Regions from separate parts of the Paenibacillus sp. NPDC058071 genome, predicted to be linked through region 3. Evidence: riboswitches for the same ligand, from Rfam matches in the RefSeq annotation. Region 3 holds a riboswitch; each other region holds the start of a gene.
What was found. A riboswitch is a leader RNA that binds a small molecule or an ion and turns the genes downstream of it on or off. The one in region 3 is predicted to bind cyclic di-GMP.

Region 1 (5,992 bases), on a different contig from region 3:
GCTCCCCGCGATGGTGGCTGATTTGGCCGCTTGCGTGCTCATTTACCAAACCGCGTGGAAAAGAATTGGAGGCCGGCCGGCCTTCGGTCTCGCGCTGCTGTATATGTTCAATCCTGCCGTATGGGTCGATTCGGCTGCATGGGGACAGGTCGATTCTATCTTCACGCTGTTTTTGCTGCTCGCGATCATCTCGGTTGTCGACAATCGTCTGGAAAGAGGGGCCGTTTGGTTCGCCATTGCCGTGCTGGTCAAGCCGCAGGCCTTGATTTTCACTCCTGTTATCTTGCTGGCGATTTGGCATAAAAAAGAGTGGAAGCGCTCGGCGATCAGCGCTGGTTACGGACTTGCCGTCTTTTTCGCGCTCGCCTTGCCGTTCTTCTGGAGCAACGGGGGATTGGGGGGCTTAATCAATCTGTACAAAACAACGCTGGCCTCTTATCCGTACGCGACGCTGAATGCTTTTAACCTGTATTCGCTGACGGGAGGCAACTGGAAGCCGCTTGACGCTACGTGGCTGTCGGTTCCTTATAAGGTTTTCGGCAATCTTGCGATTGTCCTGGCCGTTGCACTGGCGGCATGGTTTTCCTTGAAAGGCAAGGATAAAAAGGATTTGTCGAAATCATTCTTTATCGGCGTTGTGCTCATTATGATCGTGTTCCTTTTCGCCACCAAAATGCACGAAAGGTACATGTATCCAGCGCTGCTGCTCAGCGTTTTCGCTTATGTTTATACGAAAGACAGACGACTGCTTCACGTGTTGTTCGGATTCAGCGTCACATTATTCGTCAATATCAGCTATGTGCTGGCTTTTAGCCCGTACACGACCGGCGTGCCGGCCGACGGCATCGTTCTTCTCTTTTCGATCTGCAACCTAGGCTTGCTTATTTATATGTTGTATGTCGGCTATGATGTATATATTAGAGGCCGCGTACTGCCGCTTGAGCCGATTACGCCGGAAGGGCTTAAACAGCGGGACGAGCAGCTGCTCGAAGAGGTTAAATCTTCCGGGGACCGTCACGATGAGAAGACGAATTACGATAGGGCCAGAACGCGCCTTGGCAAGAAGGACTGGATTTGGATGGCGGCGATTACCGTCGTCTACGCGGCCTTTGCGCTTTTCAACCTGGGTACGATCAAGTCGCTCGACACCGGATGGAAGCCGCAGGCTGCAGGCCATAGCTTCTATGTCGATTTTGGCGAGAATGTACAGCTTGCACAGATGAATAGCTTTGGAGGATACGGTTCCGGTAAATACAAGCTGGAATTCGCTTACGTGCCAACGGCCTGGAGCGCGCCGATTGACCTGGAGCAGAAGGGCGGCGACGATCTGAAGTGGGCGATGCATCCGCTTAACGTCGAGACGCGCTATGTGAAATTAACCGCGGTTGAAATGGGCTTCTCGATGCAGGAGATTGCTTTCTTCGCGAAAGGAAGCGAGACGCCGCTTGCCATCCGGGAAGTGATCGACGAAGGAACTGGCAGCGGTCCGTCGCCGAGCCGTTTGTTCGATGAGCAATCATCCGTATCTTTTAAAGAAAATTATATAAACAGCAGCTACTTCGATGAAATCTATCACGCGAGAACCGCGCTTGAGCATATCGAAGGGGTGAGGGCTTACGAGAACACGCATCCGCCTCTCGGCAAGCTCATTATCGCCCTTGGCATCAAGCTGTTCGGTTTAAGTCCCTTCGGCTGGCGCTTAATGGGGACTCTGTTCGGTATCGCTATGGTTCCGATCCTCTACTTGTTCGCTTTGCGTTTGTTCCGTAAAACGGCTTATGCGGCGGCGGCTTCGATATTGCTGGCAGCCGAGTTTATGCATTTTACGCAGACAAGAATCGCGACCATCGACGTATACGGCGTCTTTTTCATTATTTTGATGTTCTACTTCATGCACAAGTACGTGTCGATGGACTTCTACCGAACGCCGTTGCGCAAATTGCTTGTTCCATTGTTCTGGGCAGGTCTGCTTTTCGGCATAGGGGTTGCTTCCAAGTGGATTGTAATCTACGGCGGAGCCGGACTGGCCGTTATGCTGTTCTGGTCATTGGCCGAACGATACAGACAATATGCGGCGGCGAAAAGAGCGCTGAAAGGCGATCTCAAGGATAAGGAAACTTTTGCGGCGTACCGTGAAGCGATTCAGTCTTTCCCGCGGAAAACGATCGCGATACTGGTCAGCTGCATCGGTTTCTACGTTATAGTTCCGTTGCTCATTTACAGCTTATCCTACATTCCGGTGCTTTCCGTTCCAGGCGATCAGTTTACGGCTACCCGGCTTGTTGAATATCAAAAGAATATGTATAACTACCACAGCAATCTAGTGTCGACACATCCGTATTCTTCCCAGTGGTGGGAATGGCCGTTTATGAAACGACCGGTTTGGTATTACAGCGGCGAGGACGTGTCGAGTCCGGATCACGTATCGACCATCTCTGCGTTCGGAAATCCGATCATTTGGTGGTTTGGATTGTTCGCGCTGCTGCTATCGGTTTATTTGAGCCTCAAACGAAAAGATAAATATATGTATGTCGTTTGGATCGCTTATTTTTCGCAATACTTGCCATGGATGCTGGTGCCGCGGCTGACGTTCATTTACCACTACTTTGCGATGGTACCGTTTATGATTTTGTCTATCGTTTACTTGTTTAAGCTATACGAGGAAAAATATCCGCAACGGCGTTGGCTGCGATACGGGTTTACAGGGGCTGCTGTGCTTCTTTTCCTCATTTACTATCCAGTGCTGTCGGGCTTCGAAGTGTCGAAAGCGTATGCGGAAGGTCTTCGTTTGTTCCAGTCCTGGGTGTTTTATAGATAGTCTCGCTTAGTGAATTGAATAAAATCGCAATTTAACATTAAAAAGGAGGGATTGGCTTGAAGGCGAAATACAGTATCGTCGTACCGATGTTCAATGAGCAGGAAGTGATCGAGCATACGTATCGGAAGCTGAAGGAAGTAATGGACGGCTATGGAGAGCCTTACGAGCTGGTTTTCGTCAACGACGGCAGCATAGACCGGACGGTAGCGATCGTAGGCGAAATTAGCCGAGACGACCGAAATGTCAGGCTGATTAATTTTTCCCGCAACTTCGGGCATCAGGTCGCGATTACGGCCGGCATGGATTACGCGCAGGGCGATGCGGTTGTGATTATCGACGCCGACCTTCAGGACCCTCCAGAAGTCATTCTGCAAATGATCGAAAAGTGGAAAGAAGGCTATGAAGTTGTCTATGGCAAACGGATTAAGCGTAAGGGCGAAACGGTCTTCAAAAAGCTGACGGCTATGATGTTTTACCGGCTGATGACGAGCATGACCAACTTCGATATCCCGACCGATACCGGTGATTTCCGTCTTATCGACCGCAAGGTTTGCGACGTGCTTCGCGGCTTGAAGGAGAAAAATCGTTTTGTGCGCGGTCTGGTCAGCTGGGTTGGCTTCCGTCAAACGAGCGTGGAGTATGTGCGGGAGGAGCGATTTGCGGGAGAGACGAAGTATCCGCTGAAAAAAATGATCCATTTTGCGATCGACGGCATTACGTCGTTCTCGCATAAACCGTTGAAAATCGCAACTTATATTGGGTTTACGCTATCGATCTCCAGCTTCATTTATTTGCTAATCGTGTTGTATCAGAAGCTGTTCACCAATGCGACGATTACAGGCTGGGCGTCGACGGTTGGCATCAATCTCTTTTTCAACGGGATTATCCTCATCCTCCTCGGCATGATCGGCGAATATATCGGAAGAATTTATGATGAGTCGAAGGGGCGGCCGCTCTACATCGTAAGGGAAGAGCTTGGTTTCGAGAAGGACGGACAGGCTGGAGACAGAGAAACGCCTGAGTCAGGCGGAAGGGAACGTGAGTATGTCCGCCACTAGCGGCGAGGAGCGGCGCAGATGGCCTGCATTTAAGCAATTCATCTTATTTAATCTGGTAGGGCTTGTGAATACGGCAGTTGATTTTGCTATTTTCGGACTATTGGTTTGGGCAGGACTGCACGCGGCGGCAAGTCAGGTCGTTTCTTATGCGGCCGGCATGGCTAACAGCTATTGGATGAATTCACGGTTTACGTTCAAATCGTCCGCTGGCGCGTCTGCCGATGGGCCAATTGGCGGAGGGCGACTGCTGCGGTTCGTGCTGCTGAACTTGGCTGTGTTAGGCGTATCGGTAAGCTTGCTCTATTTAGCGGTGGAGAGACTGACGTGGAATCCGTTTATTGCAAAAATTGTCGTCACATGTCTAACCGTTTTGTTGAATTTTGTCGGCAGCAAACGCTGGGTTTTTCGTCCTCAAAAGCAAGTCGAAAATTGAATAAAAAAGCGTTGACTTCTATTTGCTACTAATTGTAGAATAGGTTTTGCAAACCGGATGAAATTGGTATTATTACTCGGTTTTGCAATTATTCCATACATATAACATGCAAATAGCAAACCATTCGAAAGGATGGGACGCAAAGTCTGGAGTCTAAGGCATGACGCGAAAGCGTGCTTGCGATGATCGTCCGACTGCCATGAATATGACCATATTCAGGGCAGTCTTTTTTATTGCCTGGAATGTGGAATTATTTACTGGGGGAGTGTTGAAGACATGAAATTCAAGGCATTGATTGCGAGTCTCCTCGTAGTGATGCTGACGTTCGGCGGATACAGTGTCGTATTTGCAACGTGGGGCGGAGGCGGTTCTACACCAGATCCATGCTCGGGCGATTATGTTGATGCGAGTTGGATCGGGAAAGGCGAAACGAGAAAGTTAAAGGTTACGGAATGGTCCTTTTTCCCGAAATCGTATGATCTTGCTACCCTGAAGTTCTCCAATGACAAGAAGACGGTCAATTGGCAGACGGAAGGGGATCGGTATGAGGTTACTTGTCTTTATGTATCAAGCGATCTTATCGGCCTATCCGGTGTGAAGTATCCTACTAACGGCAGTACAAGCGGCACCGACTTGAAAGCTCCAAAAGCATTCGGATTTACGCAAACAATTGAATATGTAGCTGTCTACTATAAGAAAAAGCCAGCAACGCCGACAAATCCTCCGACTCTTCCGCCGACAGCTGAACCGACAGCGGTGCCTACACCAACGCCTACGGTAAAGCCAACAACGGAACCGACAACGGAACCAACGACGGAGCCAACAACAGCGCCGACAACGGAACCAACGACGGAGCCAACAACAGCGCCGACAACGGAACCAACAACGGCCCCGACGACGGAGCCAACAACAGCACCGACAACGGAACCAACGACGGAGCCAACAACAGCGCCGACAACGGAACCAACGACGGAGCCAACAACGGCCCCGACGACGGAGCCAACAACAGCGCCGACAACGGAACCAACGACGGAGCCAACAACAGCGCCGACAACGGAACCAACGACGGAGCCAACAACAGCGCCGACAACGGAGCCAACAACAGCGCCGACAACGGAGCCAACAACAGCGCCGACAACGGAGCCAACAACAGCGCCGACAACGGCACCGACAACAGAACCAACAACGGCGCCAACGCCAACGCCTCAGCCGTCTACGGAGCCAACGGATAGCCCAACGCCAACGCCGAATGTTCCGCAACCAACGGATGAGCCAAGCAGCGGTCCTTCTACACCGGGTGGTTCGACATCGACGCCAACACCATCACCAACTGCAACACCATCATCGACACCAACATCCACACCTGGTGGAACGCCAACAACTGCTCCTACAGAGCAACCGTCTAATGAACCGCTTGAAGTTGTAATCGACGACGAGCAAGGTCCTCTTGGCGGGGTTGATACAACGACTGATGTTACGGAAACAGATGCCGCGGGAGCAGAACCAACATCTGCTGTTGGCAGCGAAGTAACTGTAACCGAAGAAGTACCACTTGGCGCTCTCCCTAAAACAGGCGAGTCCAGCTCGCTACCATATTATTTGGCAGGCGGTTTGGTTGCTCTGCTTGGAGGATTTATCCTAACGAGAAATAGACGGAGAGTTTAATCACTTCTTTATATGTAG
Region 2 (5,992 bases), on a different contig from region 3:
TAATGAAGTTCGTTCCATCAATCAGCACAATATCTCCGCCTGCAAGCAGACCGCTATTTGGCGATACAACTGTAATTGTCGGGGCAGGATATACAATTGCTGTATACGTATATCCATTAGCAAAAGTAAAGGCGCTTCCCTCAAGATCAATAACAGCTACATCCACCGGGCCAGGAGCCGATGCCGACGGGATTGTAACTTTCAAGCGAGTGGCGCTAACAAATGTTGTCGTTGCTACTTTACCGCCAACCGTAACTTTCATGCCGTTTTTGAAATTTTTACCATCAACCAGTATAATGTCTCCACCGGTTACAACGCCCGAATTCGGTGAAATCGTTAAAATCTCTGGATCTGTTTTCGGAGGAGCGATATATGTGAAGCCTTCAGTAACAGTTGCGCTCGTTCCATCTGGATTCGTAAATACAACGTCTGCCGGACCTGCCTTCAAACCTTGCGGTGACAATACTTTAATGTAAGTGGGATTATAGTAATCGCTTACGGTAGCTGCCACACCGTCAATCGTCACGCTGACGCCTCTCATCAAGTAATTACCTTGCACGGCAATTACAGTACCGCCAGCGAGCGGACCGCTGTTAGGCGACAACGATGTTATGATAGGATCAGTCTTGTACTGATACTGTCCAGCTGCAGTTTGTCCATCCGGATTTCTAACTTCAACAGCTACGGTTCCTTGGCTGCCTTTTGGCACAGTTACCGTAAGTTTATGCTCGTCTACAAATGTAACATTAGTAGCGTTATTCAGTCCGAATTTAACTGTCGCACCGGATACGAAATAATTACCATTAAGCGTAACCGTTTCCCCGCCATTCGGGTGGCCGAAGGCTTCTACGACAGAAGTTACTTCAGGAGCTGGCAGCTTTACGTTAACATTTACGTTCGGTATCGCCTTTTCACGATTTGCTCCAGCATAATCCTTATACTGAATTTGAGATGCTATTGTGGAAACAGGGAAGCTTCCGGCAGTTGTTTTACTTACAGGACGAATCTTATAAGTAAAAGTCAACGTTTTATTTTTCAACTCGTTAAACGTCCATGTCAATTTATTACCGTCTACTGTCGGTTTTGGAATGTTATTATCGTAGGAACCGGGAACAATTTCAAATGCCGGGCCTACAATATCCGTTACTTTAACGTCATATGCGCTCGCCAAACCGATCTCTTTTACGATAGCTGCATAAATTTCACTCAAACCGGTAGAACCAAGCACAAAGTGATGGTGACTGGCTGTTGTAGCCATGTCCTTCATCAAAATATTTGGACCGCTTGTGTCCGGATTATCGGTTTGTTTCAGTAGTGCAATCGTATAAAAAATAATACCTGCATCTTTGGCTTCTTGTGCTTTTTGTTTCGCAAATCCATAGGGGTCATTTGCTGGTTGCGTAGCGTCGCCATCCGTCATAATAACGATAACCGGTTGGGCTTCCGGGCGATGATCCGCAAGTAGGTTCGCAGCCACCGTAATGGCATCGCCAGTCGCAGTCGAACCATTCGCAGTAATCCCGTTTATATAATTCTTAGCCGTATCTTTTTCTGTTGTAAACGGCAGCGTCCCAATCGTGTTAGAAGAAGAGAAATCGACAACGGCCACACGATGCTTTGTCAGATCCATCAAATCGACGAACCCTTTTGCAGCTTCCTTCGCATTGGTCATTTTGTCCTCGCCATTATTGTAGCCAGGCAGCATACTTCCTGATTTGTCGATAACAAGAACTACATCATTAGGCTGAACGACATTGACAGGCGGGGTGCCTGTAATGTTCAAAATCACTTCTGTTTCGTCCAGCGTAGTAATCGTCGACTTGCTAACCGTTTTTGTTACGCCTACATAATCATTTGGCGCTGCTTGCGCTGCAGGTGGTGTCAAAAAACCGCCTAGTGCGATGCACACTGCAAGTACGAGCAAAAAGCTTTGTTTCAAACGTTTCATCATCTTTGTTCCCTCCCATTATAATAAAAAAAACAACAGCAGGTTGCTATTGTTTTAATTACAAACCAATGTAGCAACCTGGCGATCTTTCTGCCGACCTACTAAAGCGAGCAAAAAGACCCATGGCTTTGCGTCACTACATTGCTGTAGTTTTGCCTTTATTCTATTTTCTAGTTCTATAGTAATAATTTTCATATATATCTTACTATATGATACATTTTTCTACAATCATTTATTTATGATTGTCAATAAAGTATCCTATATGTTGAATCATGTCTTGCTGATATGCATTTCTTGAACGTTTACCTTCAGAAATTTGCTTAAGTTGCTTGCCCGCTTCCTCTTTCAGCAACAGCATTTTCTTCATCAATTCCCGTTCCACAGTCAGGCAGTCCATAAGCAATTGCCTTTCCAGATCATTATAGACATGCGACTCTAGCTCAACTCGATGACGAATCAGTTCTCTTAATTCCGCCTGTCTGTTTTGCAGAGAAAAAAGCAAACCGTGGTTTGCTTCTTCCTCTAGATCCAGAGACAACATGGATACACCCGTTTCTTTCATCTCTTCTAGAATTTGATTGACAGTTAATGTCACAGGAGCACCTGCCTTCATTACTTCAATGTCTTCATCGCTTCCGACCATGTATCTCTCAATTCGGTAAGCAACTGCACACAATTGTCTGCAGCTTCCACATCCAGCTTCGTATTTGCTTTCATCAATAATTCATTCATGTACAAATATAAGCTGCTTAGTTGTTGCGATATTTCATATTCCATATTTAGTGTAGAGTGTAATTCCTCAATGATGTTCTGCGCTTTCACGAAGTTGAGATGCTTTCCTTCAAAATCATGTTTTTCTATACATACCGTCGCTTGTTTTATAAACCGAATACAGCCGCTATACAACATTAAAGTCAGTTCTCCAGGCGAGGATGTTTGGACCTTCGTTATTAAATAGCTGTCTTGCGGTTGAACCATCATCCGCTATCACCTTTTTTCGTCGATTATCGCCCCTACCGTGAGTTCCTTTAACTTTTCAACAAGATCGATAAACTTTTCAGAAGGTATTTCGTGTACGATTTCATGTGTATCTTTATTCATAATCTGTACAATTACCTGCTTAGTAGCTTGATGTATCTTGTAGTTAAATTCGTGCTCGGTACCTTGAACGGCTTTATTTGCTCTTTCCACAGCACTAACGAGCGCTTTCTCACTGACCGACAAGATTTGATTTTTACTTTTTTGTTTTAATACTGTGTATTCCCCTGCTACCCTAATGATAGGAGTAGAGTCAAGCTTCGTTGATGACTGCACTGGCTGGAGTTTGGAATTTATATCCATTTACCTCAAACCCCTTTTTTAACTAAATTGAGATGATAGCCAAGATAATTGGGAGTTGCCATTCGATATGGCTTTCTCCATATTGGCAAACATAGCATAGTAACGATCTTCTTTTTTATCAAGAACTTTATTTCTTTGCTCCACCTTCGAATCGATTTTATCGATCTGCATATTCAAGCTTTCAGCCGTATTCACGCCGCCGTTAATTTTACGAGAAATAGATATAATAGCGTCGTTCGCGATGTCGAAAATTCTTTGGAACAACCCTGTATTTCCACTCGTTTGCGAAGTGAAGGTCTGAACAACAGCATCTGGGTCGGCCTGAATAGCTGCACGAAGCTTGGTTTCATCGATAATCAGTTTGCCGTTATCCGGCGATCCTTTTGAATAAGCGGGAGTCATAATCCCCAGTTCGGTGAGCGTATCATAATTGGGATTGCCGCCGCCTACAGTTGTAGAAGCGATTTTCCTCAAACTGGATAACGCACTGCCTAAAATATTGTCGTTGCGAAGATTACCGCTTTTCGCTTTATCCTCCCAAGCTGCAATATCACGGTCAGACATCGCATCTTTCTCTTCGGACGTTAGAGGCTGATAGTTGCGGTATACCTTTTCCGTCGTTTTTGTATTAAGCGTAGAAACGGTGTCATTGTATTTATTAACGATGTCTTTTATTTTAGCAACCATCTCATCTTCGCTTATACGAACAACATTGCCGCCGGCATCCAGCTTGCTCCAGTTACCGGAAAATCTTGCTTGCGAAACCGATTCTCGCAAGCTCGCTATTTTTAAATTCATATTACTATAGCTTTCAACTTTCCACTCCAATGACTGTTTCTTCTGCAAAAGTTTGTTTATCGGCATCCGTTCAGCCTTCATTAGATCCTTGATCATTTTTTCTGTGTCAAGCCCCGAAGACATACCTGTAATACGCATTGGCATCTCGATCATCTCCTTTGATTAGCGTTGATATAATGTATATCGTAATAAAATAACATTTTATTTAGCTTTTCGTTGAAAGTTCTTTAAGCCGTAGAAGCGATGGCTCGAAGTTCTCTCTTGCAGCAATCTGATAATACTTTTCAGCCTCATGGGCCTTTCCGAAGACTTCATAAAAAACGCCTAAATTATGTGCAGCGCGATAACTTCCACAGCCGACAACAGTCGTGTATCGATTAGTTTCACCAATCGATAGAGCAGCTTTAAAATACAATTCAATTTTTTCGATATCCCCATTGTCCATAGCTAGACTTCCAAGTAAAAACGCCAAGTCGGGAAACTGTGGATATAGTTCTAGCAAGGGCTCCAGAAGATCAAAAGCCTCTCTACTTTGATTTAATTCTTTTAATGTATATCCTAAAGCTATCAGCAACGGCGGATAATACAATCGGTCAAATTGCTGTAACTCGACCGCATTAACTAGCGGGATATAAGCCTCTTTATATTGCTTGGTCGAGTAATAGAGTTTACCTAATTGATAAAGCACATATCCGTCATTCGGATTCTCATTTAACTCTTTCTCATACAATTCCAAATAACGGTTAAACTTTTGTTTTAATTGAAACTGCTCATTGGCATAACCATAGTGATCAATCGTAATATCGCTACGAACTGGTACCGCAAGTTGTCCGTCGACATAAAGCTGTTCGTGAACCCTTCCAACATAGGAATACCGAGAATCATTCGGAAATAATCTTGCCATGTGATGCGCGGTAAGCTCGCCTTCTGTTATATTTCGTATGCAAACTGTAGAAACGCTGTTGGGATAGTTCGTTAAATGACGCTTAACCGAAGCTTCCCAGTCCAACGGCAATTCTTCATCCGCATCCATTACAAAAATATAGTCACCGATTGCATATTGAATTGAAGCATTTCTGGCTTCAGCAAAATGATCACTCCAGTCAAAGTGAAAAATGCGAACGCCTTGCCGCTGTTGTGCAATTTCAACCGTTCGATCATTCGAACCAGTGTCTACTACGACAACGTCATAATCATCCGGAATACTATTTAACGCCCGCATTAATGTCTTCTCTTCATTTTTTACGATGAAACAAACGCTTATCTTCATCTTTCACATTCCCCTTAAACAAAAAAGGAGGTCCACGATTGTGGACCTCCCTCCCTTAAATGATTAACGAAGCAATTGCAATACGCCTTGTGGAGCTTGGTTAGCTTGCGCCAACATAGCAGTAGAAGCTTGTTGCAAGATGTTGAATTTCGTGTATTTCATCATTTCCGAAGCCATATCGGTATCACGAATACGCGATTCAGCAGCTTGCAGGTTTTCAGCGTTTACGCCAACATTATTGAAAACATGCTCCAGTTGGTTTTGGTAAGCACCCAGTTCGGAACGTGCTTTGTTGACCGTATCGATGAAACCGTCGACTTTAGTGCCTTCAGTAACACCGGAAGCGTTATTAGTCAGTGCGCCTGCAGTCAGACCAGCGATTTTCGCTTTTGTGAAGTCGATAACAACGCGATCAGCAGCGCCGCCGCCAGTTTGAATCGTTACGTTAGTAACGCTCGTACCGTCCAGCAACGTGATACCGTTGAACTTGAAGTTCGTAGCGATATCAGCAATCGAAGTGTTCAACTTTTGGTATTCCAAGTCCATTGCTTCGATGTCGCTTGCGCCGTACGTACCGTTGGAAGCTTGAACTGTCAGTTCTTTCATACGAGTCAGCATGTCGGAAACTTCGTTCA
Region 3 (5,992 bases):
TACAGCCAATGGGACGGATTGCCCCGGTAAACGCCGATGTTCAAACGGCGCAGCACCTGTAAATAACGTTCATTCATTTGATTGCGCGGGAAGACAATGCTCTCAAGCCGCAAGCCTCGCTTGTCCGCGATGGCGGCAGCGGCTTCCAAATCGGCTTGAAACTGCTCCTCGGTCTGGCCTTCCTCTTGGCAGTAATAATGCGAAAATGTATGGGTGGAAATGCTCTGATAAGGCGTTTCCTGAATAAGACGGATTAGCGAAGGCGCGAAATGGTCGGGATCGTCCGCCTCAGCATCGCCGATTCCGGAACTGGCCAGGTGGTCATACGGCGAGAGACCGTCGTCGACATATCCTGGCTTGTCTATCGGCAGACTTGCCAGCATTTCTCCTTTGGACTCGAAAAATAGCAATCCTACCGTAGCCCATGTCGCATGAATGCCGTTGCGCGCGAACAGCGCCAGCGTATCCGGTATCAAGCTGCGCTCTCGACCGAAACGACGCCTGTATTCTTCCAGAGAATATAAATCTCTTACGCCCCAATACAACTCAAAATCGATAGAAATGACGAATAAACCGCTATCTTGGCTCAATATGGCTTCATCCCTCTGTTCATACGTCGTTCATAGGCACTAATTCTATGAATCCTTGGACTTATTGGTAGTATAATCCTGCTCTTACAGCAAGTAAATAAAAATGATGCGACAATATACGACCGTTTTCGTCCAATAAATCTGTAAATTGTATCCATAGTATCACTAAATTAGTTCTTATGGATACGATTTTATAAAAAAAAGAACTAAAAAAAGCTCCGACACGGCGTGTCGAAGCTTTGGCTCAGCATCTATTTACAACAACTCAATATTATAATTCGACTTTTTGGACAGTTGAATAGTGAACATTTTAGCTTGAATCGTATTATCCGAGCAAACGATATTTTTTTGCACGTATTGCGACAGGTAGCTCGTCAAGTCGATGCCGCCGCCAACCGTCGTTTTGATAATATTTTTCGAAATCGTTCCTTTATCGGCATTTTGCCATGTCCAGATGCCTTTTTCACCGTTCTCGATTACATTGCTCTCCACTTTAAAGCTCGTAATGTTGCCAAGGCGGATCGCGGTTTTGCCTTGCTGAACGCTTCTCGCGCCCATCGTAATTTTATTGCCCGTAATTTCGATATCCTTGACCGTCTGGGAAGCGCCGACTTCAATCGCCGCGTAGAAGCTGCCTGTGCCTGAAATCGTATTGTTTTGAACGAGATTGTTGCTTCCGTAAATGCTGATGGCCGAGTACATATCAGGAGCCAATTTGCCTTTATCGCTGCCCGATTTGTAGTAATTGTTTTGCAAATACGAGTTTGTAATTTGGTTGCCGCTGACCGTCAGCCCTTGAGCATAGACTTTAACTGCCCGCTTGGCGTTGTTGTCGAAACGGTTATTGGTGATGATGCTTCTCGTATTCGAGCCGTTGCCGTTATCCAAATTCGGATCCTCGTAGTAGATGCCGTCGCCGTCGTCCGCCGGGCCGATATGATGGATGTAGTTGCTCGCGATCGTCATATTGGCCGCAACCGTTTCTTTTTTACCCCAAGCCGTCGTGACGTAGATGCCTCTGGCAATCAGGCTGCCGCTGGTCGGATTCAGCGCGATGATGTTGCTGATTTCGGTATTGCTGATCTCGATGTTCTTCGTATTGCCGAGCACAAGAATGCCCGAAAGTACGCCGCTGTAATAATCGCTGCTCGATTGCTTGCTGTGCGTTGCGTTAGCAGCAGTGATATTGCTTACACTCACATTTTCGCTGCCCGAATCGATCACGAGCACGCGGTTCACCTGCATGTTGCCGTCCAGCGAGAGGCTGCTGATCGAGAAGTTCGACCCAGCGGCGCGTACCAGTTCCCAACCGAATGTGCTCGTGCTTGCTTTGATGACAGAGCTTGTACCATCGCCAACGATGCTGCTGCTCACTGCCAGCGGCGATTTCACATTGACCATGTACGTTCCTTTCGGAAAGTAAACCGTTGCTTTTTTCGCGCCCCCGTCGTTCAGCGCTTTTTGAATCGCCGACGTATCATCGGTCCGTCCGTCGCCTTTTGCTCCGTAATCTTTTACATTTATACGATCAGCCGCGTGTGCTTGTTCGACAAATAGGCCAAAAAAACCGAATCCGCTTAAAAAGATGGTCAACATGATGGCTATCGATTTTTTCGAATAGCTGCTAAAAATACTCATTTCCCATTCCTCCAAATCTACGGATAAAAAATAGAATCATCCCGTTTCAGGACGATCCTACTCTCGTATCCTGAAACATTTCGGGAACTGGCTGGCATATGGTTTCCCATTTAGCCCCTGTAGCTTTGCGTCCCGCGCTTTCGCGACGGTTTGCCTTTATCGATGCTTCATCATATTAAATTTGGATAGAAAGGTGCATAACTAGTAGAAAAAGCCTATGACATGTCATAGGCCCGAAAATACTAGGAAACTTTCGGTAGCTGGCTGGCGTATGGTTGCCCATGTAGCCCCTATAGCTTTGCGTCCCGCGCTTTCGCGCGGTTTGCCCTTTTCGACATCTCACTCTATGAAATTATCGACAACTTCTGGTTCTATCATACCAAATTTCAGAATTGGAAGCAACAACCATTAGTAGAATAGAACGACAAGAATTTATCTGAATTTCCTGGGATCGATATAATCTATCGACCATTCCTTGGAATTAGTTTACAATTTATTCCCTAACCATTATCATAGTCAAGTAGACTCGCATCCTTCCGCTCGATCGAATCCCCATGACTGCCCCAAGATTATCGATTCGCCGGGAATGCGTGCAATAACGGAATGAATTTAAGGACGGGGTGGTCTCATGAATGTACTGGTTACCGGCGGCTACGGCTTCATCGGCTCTTTTGTCGCGGAAAGATTCTATAAAGAAGGACATAAGGTTATCATTATCGATAATCTCACATCGGGCCATCTGTCAAACTGCGGCTTCCCGCATGTTTCCTATATCGCCGATGTGGAGAGCACGGTATGCGACTCCATTTTCGACAGCCACAATATTGATATCGTTGTTCATTTGGCCGCTCAAATCAATGTCGTTACCTCAATGGACAACCCGTATGCCGATACCAAGTCGAATATACTCGGATTAACGAACATTTTGCAATTGGCGGCGAAGCATAAGGTGCGTAAATTTCTGTTCGCATCGTCGGCCGCCGTATACGGACTCAACGACCAAGTGCCGCTGAACGAGGACATGCCTTGCCAGCCGGTTTCTCCTTACGGCATCAACAAGCTGCTCGGCGAATATTATTGCACGAAATGGAGCGAGATTTACAAGCTGGACACCATCTGCTTCCGCTTCGCCAACGTCTACGGGCCTCGCCAAGGCTCGATTGGCGAAGGCGGCGTCGTATCGATTTTTATGGAGCGCGTCCGTCATGGGCTGCCGCTCGACGTTTACGGGGACGGATCGCAGACGCGCGACTTCGTTTATGTGGAAGACGTCGCCGAAGTCATCTATTTGGCTAGCCTGACGGATCAAGTCGGTCTCATGAACCTATCCACGAATACCGAGAACTCGGTCAGCCGGCTTATTGGCATTATGGAAAGCCTGCATCCGGTAGCCAGCGTTCAATACAAGCCCGCACGCAATGGCGATATTCATCGTTCACGCTTGGACAATAGCCGCTTGAAAGACGCCTTGAACTGGGATCCCCGCTACGGGCTTGAAGAAGGCTTGAAACGTACGTTTGACTGGTTTATGCGAACGCCCGCAGCCGTCCCTCATATTGCGGCCGGTCAGGAGAAGGCGGTCAAGCTGGACGAAGGCCATATCTATAACGAGCTGATGGCTTCATCGCTGTCCCGCAACATCCGCAGCATCTACCTAAGCCAGCCCGACCGCTATTTGGATGGATTGCCTGTCCTGAAGCCGGAAGTGTTTCTGGCCGTCATTCGCTCCAGGGAACAAGCGAAGCTGAAGTTCAACGTCAACTATTCCTTTATCGCCTTGCAGCGAAAAATCATTATAGACGGCGAGCTGCTATTCAAAGTGAACGGTCTGCTGAGGGAGTCCGACTTTATCGGCCAATCGTTTGGCGGCGACCTTTTTATATTGTTATCCAATTCGACAAAAGACGACGCTGCCATCGTCGCCAACCGCCTGTTGTCGCAGCGCATCGACGCAAGCGTCCTGCAGCCGGAGCAATATCCGAAATGGGATCTGGCCGAGCCCGCCCAGTAGGAACGTACGGAAATCATCAAGCAAGATAAATGTAAAATAAGGCGGTGCGGGGATCGTCATATCCCTCTGCACCGCCTTATTTTACTTTTTTCGACTAGCTTATCAGTTGTTACCGAACCGCAGCCATTCGAGGCCCGATCGAACGATATCCTTATAACCAGGCGCCCGGATGCCGTAAAACGCCCGCAGTTGTCCACCCCAATGCGCTTTGGATGCGGAGACCGATTCCAGATTGGCGCCGTAAAAATCGAATGTGCGCACGCCAGCAGCATGCAAGTCCTCGAATTCAAACTGCTGCAGTTGCTGAACGACACCGCCTGACAGATGCTCTGTTTTCGACGCCGAAATCCATCCCAGCGCCCTCTCGGGGCTGAGCAGCATCGTAATGCTGGCGCTTACAGGCTCGCCGTCCTTGGTTAGGCAGACATAAGCCCGGAAGCGATCCTCGCCCAGCAGTTGTCTAGCCAGTTGCAAATCGCCGACCGTCAGATGATGATCGAAGCCTTTCCTTGTTTCCGTACCGGCTAAGCAGCGATGCACGGCTTCCATATCGTCGGTTCTAACAGAGACGTAGCCCGCCGCGTTCGCCTTTTTTATTTTATTGCGTATCGAGGAGCTGATCTGCTCGCTAACGCATGGCAATTCAACGTAGTATGTATATTTGATTTCCGGTTTAAAGCCTTGCCATAAAAAAGGACGGATATCCTGAATTTCCGGAGGAAAATAAAAGTTCGACGACAGCTTGTAGCGCTGCAGCGAAGCGGCCAACAATTTGGCGACTTCATGCCATTGACTGCCTGTTTTTTGCACCTTCGTTGTCGGCGTCGGATGAAAGACCGTCAAATGATAAGGATTAAGCGGCGGCAGTATCAGCTTTCCGCGGTCGGCTAGAATAAGGGTTTCGCACCAGGCGTCGGAATTTGGCGCTTTGAGCGTTATCAGATCGGCGCTGCAATTCCATTTTTTCTGGTTAAATTCCGCCCAGCCTTGAAGAAACGATTGATCGATCATCGGAAAGCGGCACGTCTCCCTTCTGCGACATTATTTTACATTCCCATCCATATTAACTTTATGATGGCAATACGTCAACGATTGTCTTGTCGCGGCGGGGCGAATATTGTCTTGGTGAGAAATCAGTGCTTGACTTTAGGTGAGGGGAAGCGCTGCGGGTCAGAGGGTTCTTGCGATCGCCATTAAAGCCTGATTCCTTTATTTAATAGTGTTTGCGGTAGGAATCATGCTTTAAAAGCGAAAACTATCGTTTCTCCAGAATCCCTCTGCCCCTTCGCTTTTTCTCCTTGTGAGTCAAGCACTAATTTTAAGTTTGATCCGAAATCAGAAGAAGCGTCTGTTCCGCAGCATTTACTAAGCAAAAAAAGAACGGATTGCAGGCCTATTCAGGCCTGCGATCCGTTCTTTTTCTGAACCTTCTTCTTGCGTTTAAGCGGAGGTATCGGATTGAACCGGCTCCTCGTTGTTTTCCGTTACGGGGTGACGCCGACGCGAGCGCCGTTTGCGACGCCAGTCAACGTTTTTTTTTAAACCGTAAAGGGCGTACAACAGCAATGGGATAAAGACGATCTTGTACAGCTGTTTCTCCAGCGTAACGCCAAGAATTATCGCGATTAGAACGACAATGGGCACCACCCATACTGCACTGCGGGGAATGCCGATCTTTTTGAAGTTCGGATATTTAACAGTACTAACCATTAGCAGCGATAGCGCAAAAGAGCTTAACACCAGCACGGTTAGA
Region 4 (5,992 bases), on a different contig from region 3:
TCACCGCTTTTCACTTGCTCATATGTCGGATTGGCGGTATGTCCACCCATATATCCGGAGACGATGCCGGCGATGCCCGGCAGCTCGTCAAACGGGGTAACCATGCACCAGAAGCATCCTCCGGAAAATGTCGCTTTTTCCATTTCGCAGCACCGTCCTTTTGAATGTAATGACATCTTTTTATGAGCATAAACGTTAACGCCTTCGCCTGTAAAAGTCAATGTCTCTCCGCCAGCCGCCAGTCGATAGCCGCCGAAATAGAGGAGGTTCCCTGCTCCGCCTTCTGGTAAACTGTAAAAACGGACAACGGGGACAGTGGACGAGTAACTCTACAATTAAACAACGGAGGGGTAAGCGATGAAATGGCATTTGATCGTCTTTCAAGGACCAAGCGCTTCGGGGAAAAGCTCGCTGCAAGCGATGCTCGGTGTGCCTAGAGTTGTGACATGGACGTCGAGACCGCCAAGAAGCGGGGAGGTTCAAGGGCAGCATTATTATTTCGGAACGAAGGCGCAAATGGCCGTTATGTTGGAGAAGGGAGAGCTGCTTGAGATGACTGAGTATCAGGGGCATTATTACGGAACGCACTTGGATGCAATCAAAGAGGCGGTAGAGCGGGGAGAGACGCGGTCGATCGTCTTGGATGCAAATGGCGTCAAGAAGGTCAGAGAGCAGTTCGGACAATCAATTCTCGTTATTGGCGTCAAAGCGGACAAGGCGCAATGCCGCGATCGGCTTCTCAAGCGGGCATCCGACGAAGCCGACGCGACCCGGCGATTGGCTTCCTTCGATGATGAGATAGAGGCACTGGTCGATTGCGATCTGGTCATCTATAACAGCGACGATAACAAGGAGAAGTCGGACCTTCTTATCCGCTATATAAAGGAAGGTCTGGAACGAGACTACAGCTGAACGCAGTCATTCATGCGCTGATACGCATCTAAGAGCCGGGAAATGAACGAAATGGAGATGTAACGGTAAATCCGATCTCATAGAACGTTTCCCTGAAGAGGAAAGGCAGCTTCGTCCGTAAGCTTTGATAAGCGGAATCGGCCGCCGGCGATGAGTAGGCTTCCATGCCGAAGCGATGCGCCATCGTCATCGCTCGCTTCATATGGAGCGGATCACTAACGATCAAATAGCTGTTTAATCCGTTCCTTGCAGCAATTTTACGGGAATAGAGCAAGTTTTGTTCGGTAATAGTCGACTCGGTCTCAATAAGCATATCTTTGGGAGGGACGCCAAGCAATTCTGCGTAGGCAAACGAAGCTTCCGCTTCCGACGGCTCGCCTTCGCTCGTGCGGCCGCCCGTGAAAATGATTTTGCCCGCCGAGCCCTGCCGGTACAGCGTAACCGCATGCTCGATCCGCTTCTTAAGCACCGGAGAAGGCTCGCCGTTCCATACGGCTGCTCCGAGTACGATGGCGGCATCGGCTTTCACCGAATCAGAAACATTGCCAAAGGTCCATATGCGATAGGCGGAAACGCAAAACAATAGGCAGCAAAGGAAAGCGAGGCCGGCAGCGGTGAAGATTACTGTTCGCGGGCCTCGCCGATTACGATTTTTATTTGTTTTCGTCATCTTCATCTTCCTCATACAGGGATAGACGCAGCGTCCGGTAGAAAGTTTCAGGGTACAAAAAAGGAAGCTTAATCGAAATTAAGCTTCCGTCTAGTTCGCTTTTAATGGTCGGGACGACACGATTTGAACATGCGACCCCCTGGTCCCAAACCAGGTGCTCTACCAAGCTGAGCTACGTCCCGTACTAAGAAAAAAAATGGTGCCGGCGATAGGAGTCGAACCCACGACCTACTGATTACAAGTCAGTTGCTCTACCAACTGAGCTACACCGGCGCATATCAACAAGCGACAAAAAGTATTATGCCATAAGCATAGCCCGTTATGCAACCCTTTTTTTTCAGAGCTGTATTATCCCTTTTTTGCTTTGAAATGAACAACGGCGCTGTACTGCATTTTCCCGCTGTTCGGATTGAACACGACCTGATGCTGTACATGATGCACGTCAAGCAGTAAAGCCTTGTTGTTTTCGATTTGCTGATCGACCTTCAGCTCCAGCGTCCTCAAGTCGCCCGCCTCGAAAAACTCAATTTTGTTATCGATTAAATCCAGCCGGAAATCCATTGCACACTCTCTCCCGTTCGTCTCTAATTAGCCCTATTATAAGCGAGTTTGTCGGTTTGCGTCTATTCCGCTTGCAGACGTGCAGGCGATTATGGTTATGGAAGGCAACTATTTCAAGATTTTGTTTTACAAATTGGCAAATTTGACCTAAACTAGAGAGGTGTCGAAGACAGTCGAATACTGTAAAATGGCAAACTTATCGAAAGATAAGGGCGCAAAGTTATGGGCCTAATGTCGCACAGCAGGCGACTACGGCTGCCAGACCGCCAGTAAGAGGACTAGCCAACTAGCATTGCTAAGCTATTCGCCCCTTTTTGCGGCCGAATAGTTTTTTTTTGCCTTGTTGGACCTACATCAAAAGGAGAGAACCGACAGATGATTCAGAAGGTAAAGAAATGGCCTTCGATGGCCGCTCAGTTTTTAGGCAAGCAGAAGATTACATTTAAGCTCCTGTTGATTACCTCAGTTATTACGTTGTTTAACGTGGGGGCAGGCGTATTTATTTTTACTCAAAATTTATCAGTATCGAACGCCGTGGATGATTCCAATACGCTGAACGAAGCGAACAGGCAATACAGAGAAGTATCCGACACGATGCTGCGCTCCATGCTACATATGATCGACGTGATCGAGAATTCGGACACTTCGCAGATTGAATCGATTCAAGAGATGCTCGCAACCGTTCCTGATAAAATTGCTAAACTGAAGGATACGTTTAAAAAGATTGACGAGATGTTCCCAGCCGACGAATCGAATTTGACGTATTCTAATCAAATTGCGGTATTCGAAATGGCCTACAACAATTTGATGACGACGGATTTGAACACGAAAGACTTAAGTACGGAAATGAAGTCTTTCCGCGTAAAAAATCTGATCTCCGTCTATACGATCACGCTTAGCTATGCGAGCGAGTCGGTGGACAACAGAATGGGCACCGATCTTGGCGAAACGGAGAAGCGTCTGAGCCGCAGCATGGATGCGGCGAATATGATCATTCTGATCAACGTGCTCGTGCTGGCCGTCATTCCGTTCCTGATGTCGTACACGCTCAACCGCAGCATCAGAAAAGGTTTGGCCGGCATTATGGGCCGAATCGAAGCCTACAAGAACAGCGACTTCACCTTCAACAAGAAGCTGGAACGCCAGGACGAATTCGGAGATATCGATCGTTTGCTCGCCGATATGGGCGGCAAGCTGCGCGATACGATTAAGTCGACGCTGGAAGTAAGCAGCACGGTGCTGGCGATGTCCAATTCGATGGGCGATATGGTCGACCGCAACCGGATGGCTTCGGAGCAGGTCAAAGGACAAATTACGGACGGGCGGAGTATCCTGCTCTCCCAATATGATGACGCTTCTTCGATTTCTGCTGTAACAGAGCAAATCTCGGCCAGCTCGGAAGAGATCGCAGCTTCTAGCGATTATATTAATAATGATATGCAGCAAATGAAGAACGCTTCGCAAGAAGGCTCCCGCGATATGGAAGGCGTTGTACAAATGGCCAATCAGGCCGTTGAGCAATTCCAGCTCGTAACGGAAGCGTTCAAGCGTATTACGGAGCGTTACGGACAAGTATCGAAGTTTCTGGACGGCATTCAAGATTTGAATACGCAGACGAACTTGCTGTCGCTGAACGCTTCGATTGAATCGGCTCGCGCAGGTGAGCACGGACGCGGTTTCGCTGTCGTCGCTGATGAAATTCGCAAGCTATCCGGCCAAACGAACGATATTTCGAAAAATATTACGAAAGAGCTGCACTTCATTCAGAACGACGTTGCGGAGAGCGGCGAACGTTTGCTTGCCTTCGCGCAAGTTATTACAACGACGAAGGAAGCTTCTGTAACCGCGAGCGACATGTTCAAAGGACTGGAACGTCAAAGCAGCGTCTTGTCCGAGCAAATTAGCGAAATTTCAACTGCCATCGGAGAAATTACGGGAGGCATTACCCACATCGTAACGGCGGTAGACAAGCTGCTGCAAACGTCTTCGGATGTAAACGGAAAAATGGAAGATATGTCCGGTCTATCGAACGATCAATACGCCATTTCCGATCAACTGGGCAACCTGGCGGGCGAGCTGAAGCAATCGTCCCGCGATTTGAAAGAAAAAGCAGGTATCTTTAAAATTTAATTGGTTAAGCCGTTCGACCGTCTTGTCCCTGTGGGGATGAGACGGTTTTTTTATTTTTTGGAAAAATTATCTTTACACCTTTTCTGTCATAGTGTACTATTTACCTATAACACTAATACAATGTGACGTAGATGAAAGGAGGATCGCTTATCGTGACGATGACGTTCGATAACAATCAGCCGATATATTTGCAAATTATGAACCATGTCAAACGGCAAATTATTACCGGCAAGCTTAAGCCGGGAGATAAAATCGAATCGGTGCGGGAGATGGCGGCCGAGCTGCAAATCAACCCGAATACGATTCAACGTACGTTTCAGGAGCTGGAGCGGGAAGGAATTGTAGAGACGAAGCGCGGCCTTGGCCGCTATGTAACGAGCGAGGAGCTGACGATTATGCAAATGAAGAAGGGTATGGCCGGCGATCTTCTGGATCATTTTGTACAGGGCATGAAGGAGCTCGGCTTCCGCGAGTCGGAAATTGTGGCGATCGTCTCGGATGCGGTCGGAATGGACAAAGAAGAAACCGGGCGGGAGGCGTAACGAATGGAACCTATAGTAAAGCTGACCAATGTAACGAAGCATTATGGCGCCAAAAATGCGGTGCGGGACGTCACGCTCGAGCTGCAGCCGGGTAAAATCGTCGGTTTGCTTGGCAGCAACGGCAGCGGCAAAAGTACGCTAATGAAGCTGACGGCGGGGCTCATCCGTCCTGCCTCCGGCGAAATTGCCATTGGCGGTGTGCCTGTTGGCCTGCAGACGAGGGCGATCACTTCGTTTATGCCCGACCGGCCCGTAACAGAATCATGGATGAAGGTAAAAGACGCCGTTCGCTACTACGCCGATTTTTACGCCGACTTCGATGACGTCAAAGCGAGAGAAATGCTCGCCTTTATGAAGCTGACGCCGTCCGAGAGCGTCGCGTCGCTGTCCAAAGGGATGCATGAGCGGCTGCAACTGACGCTGGCTTTGTCCCGAAACGCCAAGCTGTATATGCTGGACGAACCGATCGGCGGCGTCGACCTCGTCGCCAGAAGCAAAATATTGGATGCGATCGTTCAATACTATAGTGAGAACAGCTGCCTTATTGTATCCACTCATTTGGTGACAGACCTTGAGCGTATATTCGACGAAGTGGTTCTTATTAAAGACGGCGCGATCGTTCTACACGATGACGTGGAATATATTCGAGTTCAAAAGGGCAAAAGCGTTGAACAATTATTTAGGGAGGTGTATGCGGAGTGATCGGAAAGGTGATCAAATACGATTGGAAGCTTAATGCGAATCGTTACGTTTCTATCGCCGCCATCCTGATCGTTGCTGAGCTTTTGCTGCTGCTCAGTGCTATTTTCTCCGGATGGGATAAATTTCTGCTGTACGCCTTAAGCGTTACCGGCTTCGTCGCCGCTTTAATTGCGGTCTCGGTCACCGTCTGCCAGACATATGCGAGAAATTTAAGCGCCTACGGACGCATGCTGCTTCCGGTTCACCCGTTGGCAACGATTTTATCGCCGATCGTGATTGGCGCAGCGGGCGTCGCTCTGCTAGCGGCGGCGTCATACGGACATCAGGTGCTGTATGGGGCCGCAACCGGCATTAACTTATCCGGCCTCGGCTTCCGGGTCAGCATCAATACCGCTTCCGCAATTAGCGGTATCCTAATGACGACAACGATGATGCTGCTGCTCGTCGTCAACATTTTCTTCAGCATCACGATCTT

Region 1: it holds a riboswitch for cyclic di-GMP, as region 3 does, so the genes downstream of both, ACFVTB_RS26185 (LPXTG cell wall anchor domain-containing protein) here and ACFVTB_RS23790 (glycosyl hydrolase family 28-related protein) in region 3, are expected to answer to the same signal.
Region 2: it holds a riboswitch for cyclic di-GMP, as region 3 does, so the genes downstream of both, ACFVTB_RS21815 (IPT/TIG domain-containing protein) here and ACFVTB_RS23790 (glycosyl hydrolase family 28-related protein) in region 3, are expected to answer to the same signal.
Region 4: it holds a riboswitch for cyclic di-GMP, as region 3 does, so the genes downstream of both, ACFVTB_RS17710 (methyl-accepting chemotaxis protein) here and ACFVTB_RS23790 (glycosyl hydrolase family 28-related protein) in region 3, are expected to answer to the same signal.

Annotation. Positions count from the first base shown of each region.
Region 1 is NZ_JBHVSK010000024.1:80,320-86,311, forward strand. It holds gene ACFVTB_RS26170 (glycosyltransferase family 39 protein) at 1-2,818, shown strand, start outside; gene ACFVTB_RS26175 (glycosyltransferase family 2 protein) at 2,869-3,876, shown strand; gene ACFVTB_RS26180 (GtrA family protein) at 3,863-4,309, shown strand; cyclic di-GMP riboswitch class I at 4,414-4,511, shown strand; gene ACFVTB_RS26185 (LPXTG cell wall anchor domain-containing protein) at 4,586-5,974, shown strand.
Region 2 is NZ_JBHVSK010000016.1:57,962-63,953, forward strand. It holds gene ACFVTB_RS21815 (IPT/TIG domain-containing protein) at 1-1,951, opposite strand, end outside; cyclic di-GMP riboswitch class I at 2,018-2,115, opposite strand; gene ACFVTB_RS21820 (hypothetical protein) at 2,181-2,591, opposite strand; gene fliS (flagellar export chaperone FliS) at 2,561-2,929, opposite strand; gene ACFVTB_RS21830 (flagellar protein FlaG) at 2,936-3,289, opposite strand; gene fliD (flagellar filament capping protein FliD) at 3,308-4,231, opposite strand; gene ACFVTB_RS21840 (tetratricopeptide repeat-containing glycosyltransferase family 2 protein) at 4,293-5,357, opposite strand; gene ACFVTB_RS21845 (flagellin N-terminal helical domain-containing protein) at 5,421-5,992, opposite strand, start outside.
Region 3 is NZ_JBHVSK010000020.1:23,004-28,995, reverse strand. It holds gene ACFVTB_RS23795 (polysaccharide deacetylase family protein) at 1-590, opposite strand, end outside; gene ACFVTB_RS23790 (glycosyl hydrolase family 28-related protein) at 846-2,228, opposite strand; cyclic di-GMP riboswitch class I at 2,308-2,393, opposite strand; cyclic di-GMP riboswitch class I at 2,481-2,565, opposite strand; gene ACFVTB_RS23785 (NAD-dependent epimerase/dehydratase family protein) at 2,857-4,239, shown strand; gene ACFVTB_RS23780 (GNAT family N-acetyltransferase) at 4,342-5,250, opposite strand; gene pssA (CDP-diacylglycerol--serine O-phosphatidyltransferase) at 5,680-5,992, opposite strand, start outside.
Region 4 is NZ_JBHVSK010000010.1:142,676-148,667, forward strand. It holds gene msrA (peptide-methionine (S)-S-oxide reductase MsrA) at 1-143, opposite strand, end outside; gene ACFVTB_RS17685 (guanylate kinase) at 358-912, shown strand; gene ACFVTB_RS17690 (YdcF family protein) at 941-1,582, opposite strand; tRNA gene ACFVTB_RS17695 (tRNA-Pro) at 1,688-1,764, opposite strand; tRNA gene ACFVTB_RS17700 (tRNA-Thr) at 1,780-1,855, opposite strand; gene ACFVTB_RS17705 (YrzA family protein) at 1,931-2,143, opposite strand; cyclic di-GMP riboswitch class I at 2,323-2,414, shown strand; gene ACFVTB_RS17710 (methyl-accepting chemotaxis protein) at 2,519-4,273, shown strand; gene ACFVTB_RS17715 (GntR family transcriptional regulator) at 4,426-4,815, shown strand; gene ACFVTB_RS17720 (ABC transporter ATP-binding protein) at 4,819-5,517, shown strand; gene ACFVTB_RS17725 (hypothetical protein) at 5,514-5,992, shown strand, end outside.